3 linked regions of the Ancylothrix sp. D3o genome follow. The protein of the gene in region 2 binds, or shares a complex with, the protein of the main gene of each other region. Links are inferred from orthologs where the notes say so. Each region holds a gene or a part of one and is shown on either strand. Other genes may lie near its edges.

Region 1 (3,358 bases), on a different replicon or contig from region 2:
CTGGCAGAGTCAAAACCGGCGGCTGAGGTAACTGAGAAGAAATTTCTTCCGGCAGATATTCCCGACGCGCCAAAATAATCGCCCCCACCATTGCCATCAGCAACAGCACAGAAGCCATCTCAAACGGCAACAAAAAGTCGCTAAAGAAATGTTCGCCCAGCTTAACAATCGACTCATCACCGGCCGGTACAGCCGCCGAAACAGCCCAAGGAGTAGACAAAACCATCGTCCCCAAAAGCGCAAACAAACCAACACAAACCAACGCCGTCGCACCTCTGCGAATCCAAGCATTAGTCATCGGCACAAAATCCTCGCGCTTATTGACGAGCATAATTGCAAACAAAATCAAAACGTTAACAGCGCCCACATAAACAAGCAACTGCGCCGCCGCCACAAAATCAGCATTTAGCAGCAAATACATCCCTGCAATACTGATAAAAACAGCCGCCAGCAAAAACGCCGAATAAACAATATTAGAAAGCAGCACCACACCAAGCGCCGCCCCAATCATCATCAATGCCAGCAACCCAAAAGAAACAACTTGAACGCCTTCCGCTAAATTCACAGCTTTTTGTCCTCAGTTAGTTGAAAATCACTTTGGGTAAGAGGTAATCGCTCAAAAAATCCAGCATTTTTTGTTTCCAATGAGCGACAAAATTTCCCCCTTACCACGCACAGAAAATTACTTTTTGGTTTGTTCCATAATTTGCTCAGGGCGCAAACCGGCACGCTGGGAACCCGCAGGCAAATCGTGACCATCAATTTCGCCCTTCGGCAAATAAGCAAACTCACGAATCGGAGTCACCATCGGGTCATTTGTTACCTTATAAGGCAAACGACCCAAAGCAACGTTATCAAAATTCAACTCATGCCGGTCATAAACAGCTAACTCGTACTCTTCCGTCATTGACAAACAATTAGTCGGGCAGTATTCCACACAATTTCCGCAGAAAATACACACCCCGAAATCGATACTATAGTGCTTAAGCTGCTTCTTCTTCGTTTCCTTATTAAACTCCCAATCAACCACCGGCAAATTGATCGGACAAACCCGAACACAAACCTCACAAGAAATACACTTATCAAACTCAAAATGAATCCGACCCCGGAAACGTTCAGAAGGAATCACCTTTTCGTAAGGATATTGCACCGTCACCGGGCGCCGGCGCATATGGTCAAAAGTCACAGATAAACCTTGACCAATATATTTAGCAGCTTGAAACGCTTCTTTTGTGTAATCGCCCACTTGATTGAGAAACTTTAACATGATGCTCTTTCTCTTTTGTTAGGTCAAAAATCCTTAATCAAAAGTCCTTGGTCATTGGGCAAATATATCGCCAATGACCCAAACTTTTTTAGCCACCAAAAGCAAACGGAAAAGCCAGTTTCAGACCGGCAGTTAGTAACAAATTAACTAACCCAACCGGCAACAAAAACTTCCAGCCTAGATCCAGCAATTGGTCAATACGAACGCGGGGAACAGTCCAGCGCAACAAAATCGCCAAAAACACAAAGAAATAAGCCTTGAGCAAAGTCATCGTAATGCCCAAAGTCCCATTCACAACTTGCAACCAAGGAGTAGACTCACTCACGCCCAACCAACCGGCAACCACGCCAACCGGAAGCGGAGACTCCCAACCGCCGAAATACAAAACCGCAACCATCAAAGCCGACAGCACAAGGTTTACATAAGAAGCCAGATAATAGAGCGCAAACTTCATACCAGAGTATTCAGTTTGATAACCGGCCACCAACTCTTCCTCAGCTTCCGGCAAGTCAAAAGGTAAACGTTCGCATTCCGCCAAAGCAGCAATCCAGAAAATAATAAAACCCACCGGTTGCCGCCAGATATTCCAGCCCAAAATTCCATAACCGGCTTGTTGGTTAACAATATCAATAGTGCTGAGACTATTCGACATCATTACCACAGCCAAAACAGCCAGAGCCAGCGGAATTTCATAACTAATTGATTGTGCTGCTGCCCGCAACCCTCCCAACAGAGAGTATTTATTATTAGAAGCGTAACCAGACATCAACAAACCAATCGGCTGAAGGCTGGCCAAAGCAATCCACAAAAACACCGCCGAACCCACATCACTAAGGATGAGATTTTGTCCAAACGGCACGATTAGATACGACACAAAAACCGGAATAATCACAATGATTGGCCCAGCCGTAAACAGAATCGTATCTGTTTTCGCAGCCACCACATCTTCCTTAAAAACCAACTTCAAACCATCAGCCGCCGCCTGCAAAACACCAAGCGGGCCGGCATACTCTGGCCCGATTCGCTGTTGAGCCGCCGCCGAAATTTTTCGCTCAAGCCAAACAGTCACTAGCACCCCAACGGTAGCCGCCACCAGCAACACCAGCATCGGCAAAGGCATCCAAAGCACCTTTGCAGTGCCGGCTGGCAGGCCCAAATTCCGCAGGGCTTCTATAAAACTTCCTTGCAGGTCTATTCCAGGGTTCATGTTTCCCGCTCAATGACAGATTATGAAGATATTTAACTTGCCCCAACTTAGTATATCGCTCGGTGGTGGACACAAGGAAAGCCCCGACCGGCTCTTTTACTCACCGCCCCATCATCCCTGCTTATAACCTTCATAGATTTTTCCCTTTCCGCCTACAGACGTTCCGCCGTCCAGACGTTCCAGCGGAACGTCTCTACCATAAACCCAAAAAACAAACAGACAACACATCTGTGGGGCATCCTGGCTGCCCTCAATATGCGCTAGTAAAACCCTCAACCACGCACCAGCAGCTTTCGCCCCACCAAAATCAGCAAAAACACCAAAAACTGCACCACCACAATACTAGGGCCAGACGCCAAATTAAACGAACCCGAAACCACCATCCCGCCAATACTACTCAAAGCCCCCAAAAACACAGAAATTCCCAAAAATCTCGCAAATTGATGCGTCACCAATTTAGCTGTCGCCGCCGGAATCACCAAAAAAGCATTAACCAACAACACACCCACCGCCTTAATAGCCACCGCCACCGCCAAAGAAAGCAACATCACAAACAAATATTGATGCAGCTTCACCGCAATTCCTTGAACCTTTGCCACCCCAACATTTAACGTAATCAAAACTTGCTGCCGCAACGTCGAAAGCAAAAACACACTACTACTAACCAACAACCCCAAAATCAACAACAAATCTGTATTCCCAATCCCTAAAATATCCCCAAACAAAACCCCCATCAAATTACCTTGATAGCCTTTAATAAAACTCGTCAAAATCACACCAGCAGCCAAAGCCGCCGAAACAGCAATACTAAAAACGCTATCATTATTTAAATCAGTTTGCTCAATTAAATATAAAACCAAAACCCCAAAAGCCAGCGTAAAAGG
Region 2 (6,024 bases):
GATTAAAGTGGCCCCAGCCAAGGTTGCCGATCTCACAAAAATGCCTTCTTTAACGGCGACTTGCTGTTTTTGGCCCTCTGTCTAATTATAACCTAAGTTGATTTTTTAGTCAATAGAGGCAGGAATTTTTGAGATCGGGGGGAGGTACAAGCTTTCAATGCGGGTTTCAAACTGCGGAACTTTGGCACAAAAGAATTGTTGGGCGTGTCGAGTCTGTTTATGCGCTTTGCCGGTTGATTTGAGTCATTACGGGCTGAGACTTTCATCAAACGCGCAGACTCTAGCACTGCTAAATACATCACTCCAGCCGGTTATAGCCCAGATTCCGCCGGTCTGCCTGAAAGTAGGAGTATTTGGCGAGAACAAAAGCAATAAATTTTTATTTGACTAATACTTTAAAACTTCTTTCTTTGCAAACATCGCAAAGATATTGACAGAAATTAAACAGTCATATTTCGGCTTATTTTTTTTCTCAGCCCGCTACAAACTTGCACCAAAAATCTGTTCTGCCGTTAAATTCAACTCAGGAAATACCCCGGAGATAACCGTCTCACTGCCCCGAAACTGACTCACCTCATACTCCCCATCAACAAGCTGATAAACCGATAAAGTCGGTAACTTCTCACTTCCAATAAATCGTCTTCCACCCAAACCCAAATAATCAATAATCCAATATTCTGCAATAGCCATTTCCTCATAATCCGCCGCCTTCAAAGCATAATCATCCCGCCAATTTGTACTTGCTATCTCCACAATTAAACGCACAGATGACCCCATGCTAATAACAGATGAAGTTGCCCAAAGCGGCTCTTTTTCAACTTTTTGCTTATCCAAAACAATCACATCCGGCTCATACCCAGACTCATCCCGAAAAGGCTTGAGTATCAACTCTTTAGGAATAAAATAAGGCAACTCTTTAAGTCGGCAGTGAATCCCTATTTCTAAAGTGATAAATCCAGCAATTTCCGAATGTTTTCCTCTTGGTTTAGGCATCTCAACAATCACCCCATTATGTAACTCATAGCGATTTTCTGACTTTTCGGGATACCAGGCAATAAATTCATCAAACGTTACTTTTTTCGTCAAAGCTTGAGTCATAGTCTTTCCCCTTTTCATTTAACCTTTCTGAGTAGGATTTTTTACCTATTATAGCATTTATCAACTATCCCTTTTTTAGTCTCCACCGGCACCTTTTATTTTCTTATTTTGTCCGGCTTTCATAGACATTTCAATCACACCAACACCCCCATAAAAAAAACCGGCACCCCCTTAAACAAGAAAATGCCGGCCCCAAAAAATCCAATTACAAAACACCCTTAATAAGCATCCTGTAACTCAAAAAACTCAGGCGAAACATAATCCTTACGCAAAGGCCAGCCCACCCAATCTTCAGGCATCAAAATCCGCTTCAAATTAGGATGCCCCTCATAGACAATCCCATACATATCGTAAGACTCACGCTCCTGCCAGTCCGCCGACTTCCAAATCCAGTACACCGAAGGCACCCGCGCATCATCACGCGGCAAAAACACCTTCACCCGTACTTCCTCTGGCTGAGTCACATTATCACTCACCTTAATCAAGTGATAAAAACTCACCAACTGATCACCAGGGCCAACATCATAACCGCCCTGACAAGACAAAGTATTAAACCCATAAGCATAGAGAGCAGTAGCCAACGGAAGCAAAAACTCCCGGTCAACCTTAATAATCTCCACACCCAAATGATCCGCCGGCAGAGCCTCATGCTCAAAACCATTCTCTGTCAGCCACTGAGAAACCTTACCGGCCTCTACAATCTGCGTATTATCAGCCACGAGCTTCCTCCTTCTTCGCCGTCAACAGAGCAGGAGGCACCGGCATCCCTATCGCCTCCGTCAACTCCTTCGGAGGAGTTTGACGAGTTGGAGAAGCCAAATAAGCGCCCGTCAAAATATCAGGAACCGGCTTCATCCCATGCTTACGAGTATAGAAACGGTGAGTTTGCTGTAAATTCCCCCGTTCCTGAATCGATTCATTAGAAACCTTTTTACGCAACTTAATGATTGCATCCATAATCGCCTCTGGACGCGGCGGACAACCTGGAATATACAAATCCACAGGAATCAACTTATCCACCCCCCGCACCGCCGTCGGAGAATCTGCACTAAACATCCCGCCGGTAATCGTACAAGCACCCATAGCAATCACATACTTAGGCTCAGGCATTTGCTCATACAACCGCACCAGCGCCGGGGCATACTTCATGGTAATCGTGCCCGCCGTAATAATCAGATCCGCCTGACGAGGCGAAGAACGAGGCACCAAACCAAACCGGTCAAAATCAAACCGGCTACCAATCATCGCCGCAAGCTCAATAAAACAGCAAGCAGTCCCATACATCAAAGGCCACAAACTCGAAAGCCGAGCCCAGTTATACAAATCATCAACCGAAGTCAGAATCACATTTTCCGACAGTTCGCTTGTCACCTGGGGCCGTTCAACCGGATTAAGCAGCCCTTTTCCATTCGGAGTATTTAAGACCATTCCAAGGCTCCTTTGCGCCAAGCATAAACCAGAGCAATCACCAGAATTCCGATAAAGATCAAGGCTTCAATAAAAGCCAACAGACCGAGCCGGTGGAAAGCCACAGCCCAGGGATACAAGAAAACAGTCTCAACATCAAACACCACAAAAACCAAAGCAAACATATAGTAGCGGATGTTGAACTGAATCCAAGCCCCACCGATAGGCTCCATCCCCGACTCGTAAGTAGTGAGCCGTTGCACACTCGTACCTTTGGGCCCTAGCAACTTCGAGGCACCCAGCGCCAGAACCGGCACCAGACTGCTGATAATTAGAAAGCCCAGGAAATACTCATAACCGCTGAGGACAAACACAATAAATAAAGACCCAAGGGTAAAGTTACGTTTGTTTCGATTCTTCACATTACATTATATATGCCTAAGATTTTCAAGGCCAAAACCATCACCCTAGGCCAAACCAGTCCCATAGCCAACATCAAGCCCAAACCCACCCCAGACCAAACTTGACCAAACCTCAAGCTTTCCAACCCTCTCAACCAATCACAACAAGAACTTTCTTAAAGAAATACTTATGAACGCTTAATATTATTTCTATGGAAGCCAACAGAGCAAAACCCCACACAATAAAGCAACCTAACCCAGCCTTCCCCAAAAACAAAAATTAAAATTTAAAGCAAAATTCTTGACAAACGTTAACAAAAAAGCATCAGATTTTAATATCATAGCAATTGACCCTTGCTGTAGCGCCCGGATTAGTAGGGCCAAGCTCCTACCCGAAAGACAAACCAAAACTTGAGTTTGTCCACCGGCCAGTTGTCTCGCCAAACCCTATCGTTACCGAGCCATGAGTCCCGAAACCCTCGATACCAACAACCTCGATCAATACGAATGTCGCTCCTGCGGGTACGTTTACGAACCCCTCAAAGGCGACTCCAAAAGAGACATCGCCGCCAACACCCCCTTTAAAGAACTCCCCATAACCTGGCGCTGTCCCGTATGTGGAGCCAAAACCACAGCCTTTACAAACGTTGGCCCCGCCGGCACCGCCTCTGGATTTAAAGAAAACTTAGGTTTTGGTTTAGGAGTCAACACCCTCACCCCAAGCCAAAAAAACATCCTCATCTTTGGAGCCTTGGGAGTAGCCGTGATATTCTTTCTCAGCCTCTACGGCTTACAGTAAGTCGGTATCACCGCGTGTACCACAAACCCAAAACCAACCGATAAATATTACTAGCAATGTACTCAATCCAGACTTTATTTAAACGAATTCTGCCCTTAATCGTGGCCGTTGTTTTGTGTGTTGGCTGTAGCAAAGTCCCCACCACCCTGATCAACCCCTGGCAAGTCATCCAACTGCCAACCACCGCCAACCTCCAAGACATCGCCTTCACCGGCAACCCCAAACACGGTTGGATCGTTGGCAGTGAAGCCACCATCCTCGAAACCACCGATGGCGGCCAAACCTGGGAACAAAAACCCATCGACCTTCAAGAAGATACAAAAGCCCGCTTGACATCTGTAAGCTTTTCTGGTAAAGAAGGCTGGATTATTGGCGAACCTTCGATCTTGCTACACAGCAACGACGAAGGCAAAACCTGGGAACGCATCCCCCTCAGCAGCAAACTACCCGGCTCACCCCTGACAATCTTAGCCCTCGGCCCCAACAGTGCCGAAATGACAACCGATGTCGGAGCCATTTACAAAACTTCTGATGGCGGCCAAAACTGGAAAGCAATGGTACAAGAAGCCGTTGGGGTCGTCCGCAATATCCAGCGCTCGGCTGATGGGAAATATGTCGCCGTCTCCGCCAAAGGCAACTTTTATTCTGTATGGGAACCCGGCCAAAATGCCTGGACACCCCACAACCGCAATAGCTCTCGCCGTGTCCAAAACATGGGCTTTACCCCCGATGGCAACCTGTGGATGCTGGCCAGAGGCGGTCAATTGCAATTTACAAACCCCGAAAACCCCGAAGAATGGGAAAAAGCCGTTTTTCCAGAACTTTCTACCAGTTGGGGATTACTCGATATCGCCTACCGCACTCCTTCGGAAGTTTGGCTGGCCGGTGGTAGCGGTCAACTACTGTGCAGTTTGGATGGTGGCAAAACATGGCAAAAAGACCGTGAAGTTGAAGAAGTCCCTTCAAACTTTTACAGAATTGTCTTTGTTTCGCCCGACTCTGGCTTTATCATTGGTCAACAAGGTATTTTGTTGAAATATCAACAAAGCTCTGCTGCTGCATAACCTCAAAAAACAGAGGCCGGTATAAAAACCGGCTTCCACTTTGGCTCGCGTTCAACCACCAAAAAAGCAAAAAAGTTCAAAAAATAAGTAGTTGACGCTTGTTAGAAACGTTGAAGTTTCGTATCATATAGATTAAGTTTTTCGCTGTCGTCTTTGGGAGGAAACTACATGGCTGGCGGATCTACAGGTGAGCGTCCTTTTTCCGATATTATTACCAGTATCCGTTACTGGGTTATTCACAGCATCACTATTCCGATGCTGTTTATCGCTGGCTGGCTCTTTGTAAGCACAGGTTTAGCTTACGATGCCTTTGGCACACCGCGTCCTGATGAATATTTCACTCAAACCCGTCAAGAATTACCCATTGTTCAAGACCGCTTTGAGTCAAAACAACAAATTGAGCAATTTATTAAATAGCGTCTTAGGAGAATAAGACCATGACAAGCAATAGAGCCAACGAACCCATTTCTTATCCTATTTTTACTGTCCGCTGGTTGGCAGTTCACACTCTGGGTGTTCCGACAATTTTCTTTTTAGGCGCTATTGCCGCCATGCAATTTATCCAACGATAGGAGAAACAGATGCCAACTCGTAGTCCTAACCCAAATAATCAGCCGGTTGAGTTAAACCGCACCTCTCTTTATCTGGGTCTTTTGATGGTTTTTACTTTGGGTATCCTGTTTTCTAGTTATTTCTTTAACTAACAGGAAGTTAAGCTTTTAAACCCGTTTATCGGGTTTTGTGAATTTTTCAAACAAGAGGTAAGAATAGTGAACTCTTTTCAATCTGGCAGAATTCCTTTGTGGGTGGTTGCAACTGTTGCCGGCCTTGGTGTGATCACTTTGGTAGGTATTTTCTTTTACGGTGCCTACGCTGGTTTGGGTTCTTCTCTGTAGAAAAGCCCGAATATCATTCAAAAACCGCCTGCTTAAAAGTAAGGCGGTTTTTTTTATCCAGAGATTGATGCCCTCTGTGTCACAAAAAATTACTCTAGGGGTAATGATGGTGGTGAGGGCGGGGTGACTTCGCGGGAAATTGAGATTTTGTAGCTTTCCCTTTGGGTGTGCATTTCCATTGATATTGCTTCAAATTGTATTTCAAAGCTGCCGTACGGGATGATCAGTTGGACAGTTCCCTCTTTCCCTCCCCATATACTGGGGGTGAAGTCTGTTACCCAGTAAGGGCCGTCAAGGATAAGTCTGGCTGAGCGGTCTTGGAGCCAAACTTTGACGTAAATTCGAGGTTGGATGTCTGG
Region 3 (3,377 bases), on a different replicon or contig from region 2:
ACAAAAAACCGCATTTACCAATCTAACAAACCCGCTACATCACCGGCATCATTAACCCCTTCAAACCCACATTTATCTCGCTTTCATTCAAACTTTTACACTGCACCAAAACCCCAAAATTTCCCAACCCCATAGGATTCATTAAACTATGCAAAACCTCCCGCCGGCGCAACACATTCCCAATATCCTCAACCTCGCCAACAAAAGACAAAGCAGCAATTCTTTCACCCAACCCCAAAGCCATCAAAAATAACCCCTGCTGCACAAACCCAACCTTATCCAACCCACACAAAAAACCCTGTTTTTCCAACGCCGTAAAATCCACATGAGCCGTAATATCTTGAAACCCCACATTAACATACGGATCATTATGATGAGAATGCTTAAAATAACATTGTAAAGTACCTTCATTTCTGCGGGGATGATAAAACCTTTCCGCAGTATAACCATAATCAATCGTCAAAACATAACCCCGACAAAGCCGGCTCCCCACCAACTTCATCCACTCCAACCCCGCCAAATTTACCTCCGTACGATACCCATCTTCATAACCACAAATATCAACCCCAACAAACTTAAAATAATCCTCTATTGCCGGTGTCGAAACATCCCCCACCACCTCCGTGAAATCCCCCCCTTCAAAACTCACATAAACTTCCCGTAATTTTTGATTTTCTACCGCCACCAAATGCACCGGCAAAGCATCCACCAACTCATTAGAAAAAAAGCAGCCGGTAATCGAATTCTCCTCTATCTCATCCCACCCACACCAACGAATCTTAGCCCCAAAATTACTTGACAACTTATCTAAAATCTGCTTTTGTTCCGCAATCAAACCGGCAGCCTTTTCAACAATCAAATATTCCAAACACTCAAAAAAATCAAAATGATGCTTATGCAAAAACTTCAAAACATCCGCCGCCAATAACCCTTGACCGGCCCCCATTTCCACCAACTGAAAACAAGCGGGTTTCCCCAAAACTTCCCACATTTGGGCAAACTGAACCGCCAACAACTCCCCAAAATCCTTACATAAATGCGGCGAAGTCACAAAATCTCCATCCGCTCCAATATTCACCTTATTTGTTGCATAATACCCCTGTTCAGGATGATATAAAACCAACTCCATATACTCAGCAAAAGAAATTCTTCCCTGAGAGTTTTCTGATATTTTTTGGCTAATTATTTCTGAGAGCATATTTTTATTAACCGCAGATCAACGCAGATAAACGCGGATGGGTTTTCTGCTTCTAAAAAAAGTTAACCACAGATGCACACAAATAGCCTATCTGCGTCCATCTGCGTTCATCTGCGGTTCAAAATTAACGATCAACCGAACCCATAATCACATCGATACTGCCCAAAATCGTCACAATATCTGCAACCTTCATCCCGCGCAACAACTGCGGTAAAATTTGCAAATTGACAAAATCAGCAGCCCGAATTTTCCAACGCCAGGGGAAAACATTATCATCCCCCATGATGAAAATTCCTAACTCACCTTTCCCGCTTTCAACGCGCACATAATGTTCACCTTTGGGAATCTTAAAAGTAGGAGCAATCTTTTTACCGATAAACTGATAATCAAAACTGTTCCACTCAGACTTCGGCCCCTCGGTCATCCGTTTGGCTTCCAAATTTTCATAAGGGCCACCAGGCAGACCCTTTAAAGCTTGACGGATAATTTTCACAGACTCACGCATTTCGCGGATACGCACCAAATAGCGAGCCATACAATCACCCGCTGTTTCCCACTGCACATCCCAGTCTAACTCGTCATAACATTCGTAGTGGTCAACCTTGCGTAAATCCCACTGTACCCCAGAAGCGCGCAACACCGGCCCAGAAAGTGCCCAGTTAAGTGCCTCTTCACGACTGATAGTACCAATGCCTTCAACGCGGCGGCGGAAAATTGGGTTATCTGTAATTAACCGCTCATACTCGTCAACTTTCGGCATCATGTAATCACAGAAGTCATAACACTTATCTACCCAACCATAGGGTAAATCAGCCGCCACCCCGCCAATACGGAAGTAATTATTATTTACCATCCGGTAGCCGGTTGCTGCTTCCCAGAGGTCATAAATTAATTCGCGTTCGCGGAAAATGTAAAAGAACGGAGTTTGTGCGCCAACGTCCGCCATGAAGGGGCCAAGCCACAACAAATGGTTAGCAATGCGGTTCAACTCCAGCATAACCATGCGGATATAACTGGCACGTTTGGGCACCGCGATATCGGCTAATTTTTCCGGTGCATTCACCGTCACCGCTTCGTTAAACATCCCCTCTGCATAGTCCCACCGGCTCACATAGGGAACGTACATCACATTAGTACGATTCTCGGCGATTTTTTCCATTCCCCGGTGCAAATAGCCAATTACCGGCTCGCAGTCGAGGACATTTTCGCCATCCAACGTCACAATCAAGCGTAACACCCCGTGCATTGAGGGATGGTGTGGCCCCATGTTCAAAATCATGGGTTCTGTTCTTGTCTCTAGTCTCGGCATCGCTATTGCATTCTCCCCTTTATCAGTTTTTGCACCGGCCCCACCATTTTCCCATCTACGGCAAAAAACAGCGCCGGTGTTCTGTCTCAGCTTTATGTTGAGTTTTATTTAGCTTCTCCTCATTATATTGGCTGAAGGCAAAGCACTTTGAGCAAGATAGTTTTAATCGCTTATAGCCGCCATTGACAAATTTGTATTCACAGCCTCCAAACAACGCACAATAGAAGCGGCGTTAATTTACCAAAAATGACAGACTCTCCAACTCCACCGGCCTTTGTCCATATCCCCGTCCTTGCCAAAGAACTCATCGAAGCTTTAAATATCCACCCAGGCGGACACTACCTTGATGCCACCCTGGGGGCCGGTGGTCATACCAGCCTCATCCTCGCCACCTCCCCCGATGTCCGTGTCACCGCCATAGACCGCGACGAACAAGCCATTGCCACTGCTCAAACTTATTTATCACAATTCGGCGAAAATGTCAAGATATGGCGCGGAAATTTTTGTGAATATCCGGGGCAAAGCGAGCAATTTGATGGAATCATAGCCGATTTAGGCGTAAGTTCCGGGCAACTAGACACACCGGCACGAGGGTTTAGCTTTCGGCACACCGCCGCACTCGATATGCGGATGGACAACCGACAACCCCTGACAGCAGCCGAAATCATCAACAAATGGCAAGAAAAACAACTCGCCGATATATTTTTCACCTACGGAGAAGAGAGACTCTCGCGGAGGATCGCACGCACAATAGTCAGTAGCCGGCCCTTTTCCACAACAACCCAACTGGCCGAAGCCATAGCCTCTTGCGTGCCGGCCAAATATCGACATGGTAGAATCCACCCAGCAACGCGAGTATTTCAAGCCTTA

What was found.
Region 1: the proteins of ndhC (region 2) and nuoH are in contact, whole or in part, in a cryo-EM structure (PDB 6KHJ), measured with the Thermosynechococcus vestitus proteins. The link is inferred for Ancylothrix sp. D3o from one-to-one orthologs. Residues at the interface, in WP_126986108.1 of Thermosynechococcus vestitus: Gly6, Tyr7, Glu8, Tyr9, Phe10, Gly12, Phe13, Leu14, Ile16, Cys17, Ser18, Pro21, Ala24, Leu25, Ala27, Ser28, Leu31, Arg32, Pro33, Ser35, Arg40, Leu41, Thr42, Thr43, Tyr44, Glu45, Ile51, Gly53, Ala54, Trp55; in WP_126985484.1 of Thermosynechococcus vestitus: Gln8, Lys26, Trp29, Leu30, Pro33, Met34, Met37, Leu38, Leu83, Ile84, Phe85, Lys86, Glu87, Asp88, Val89, Leu90, Pro91, Ala92, Thr100, Ala104, Val107, Ile108, Phe111, Leu112, Tyr114, Ile115, Ile125, Ser126, Leu128, Phe133.
Region 3: the proteins of ndhC (region 2) and NG798_RS14150 are in contact, whole or in part, in a cryo-EM structure (PDB 6ZJN), measured with the Thermus thermophilus proteins. The link is inferred for Ancylothrix sp. D3o from one-to-one orthologs. Residues at the interface, in WP_096411116.1 of Thermus thermophilus: Glu45, Ser46, Asn48, Pro50, Ala51, Gly52, Glu53; in WP_223903221.1 of Thermus thermophilus: Met26, Thr27, Asn29, Gly31, Pro32, His34.

Annotation. Positions count from the first base shown.
Region 1 is NZ_JAMXEX010000001.1:191,135-194,492, reverse strand. Bases 416-3,358 are described here. They hold nuoH (NADH-quinone oxidoreductase subunit NuoH), read right to left. Parts: upstream 2,475-3,358; coding sequence 1,356-2,474; downstream 416-1,355. Other genes in these bases: NG798_RS00875 (metal ABC transporter permease), read right to left, coding at 2,747-3,358; ndhI (NAD(P)H-quinone oxidoreductase subunit I), read right to left, coding at 683-1,267; NG798_RS00890 (NADH-quinone oxidoreductase subunit J), read right to left, coding at 416-565. Outside these bases: more of NG798_RS00890, read right to left, coding at 1-415. UniProt on the Escherichia coli protein: NDH-1 shuttles electrons from NADH, via FMN and iron-sulfur (Fe-S) centers, to quinones in the respiratory chain. The immediate electron acceptor for the enzyme in this species is believed to be ubiquinone.
Region 2 is NZ_JAMXEX010000018.1:66,767-72,790, reverse strand. Bases 1,199-4,164 are described here. They hold ndhC (photosynthetic/respiratory NAD(P)H-quinone oxidoreductase subunit C), read right to left. Parts: upstream 2,880-4,164; coding sequence 2,517-2,879; downstream 1,199-2,516. Other genes in these bases: NG798_RS22300 (photosynthesis system II assembly factor Ycf48), read left to right, coding at 3,762-4,164; NG798_RS22305 (rubredoxin), read left to right, coding at 3,370-3,705; ndhK (photosynthetic/respiratory NAD(P)H-quinone oxidoreductase subunit K), read right to left, coding at 1,810-2,526; NG798_RS22320 (NAD(P)H-quinone oxidoreductase subunit J), read right to left, coding at 1,317-1,817. Outside these bases: NG798_RS22325 (Uma2 family endonuclease), read right to left, coding at 481-1,098; more of NG798_RS22300, read left to right, coding at 4,165-4,769; psbE (cytochrome b559 subunit alpha), read left to right, coding at 4,938-5,186; psbF (cytochrome b559 subunit beta), read left to right, coding at 5,207-5,341; NG798_RS22285 (photosystem II reaction center protein L), read left to right, coding at 5,351-5,473; NG798_RS22280 (photosystem II reaction center protein J), read left to right, coding at 5,540-5,665; NG798_RS22275 (hypothetical protein), read right to left, coding at 5,755-6,024. UniProt on the Escherichia coli protein: NDH-1 shuttles electrons from NADH, via FMN and iron-sulfur (Fe-S) centers, to quinones in the respiratory chain. The immediate electron acceptor for the enzyme in this species is believed to be ubiquinone.
Region 3 is NZ_JAMXEX010000007.1:13,973-17,349, reverse strand. The notes cover bases 416-3,377. They hold NG798_RS14150 (NAD(P)H-quinone oxidoreductase subunit H), read right to left. Parts: upstream 2,508-3,377; coding sequence 1,323-2,507; downstream 416-1,322. Other genes in these bases: rsmH (16S rRNA (cytosine(1402)-N(4))-methyltransferase RsmH), read left to right, coding at 2,754-3,377; NG798_RS14155 (class I SAM-dependent methyltransferase), read right to left, coding at 416-1,198. Outside these bases: more of NG798_RS14155, read right to left, coding at 35-415.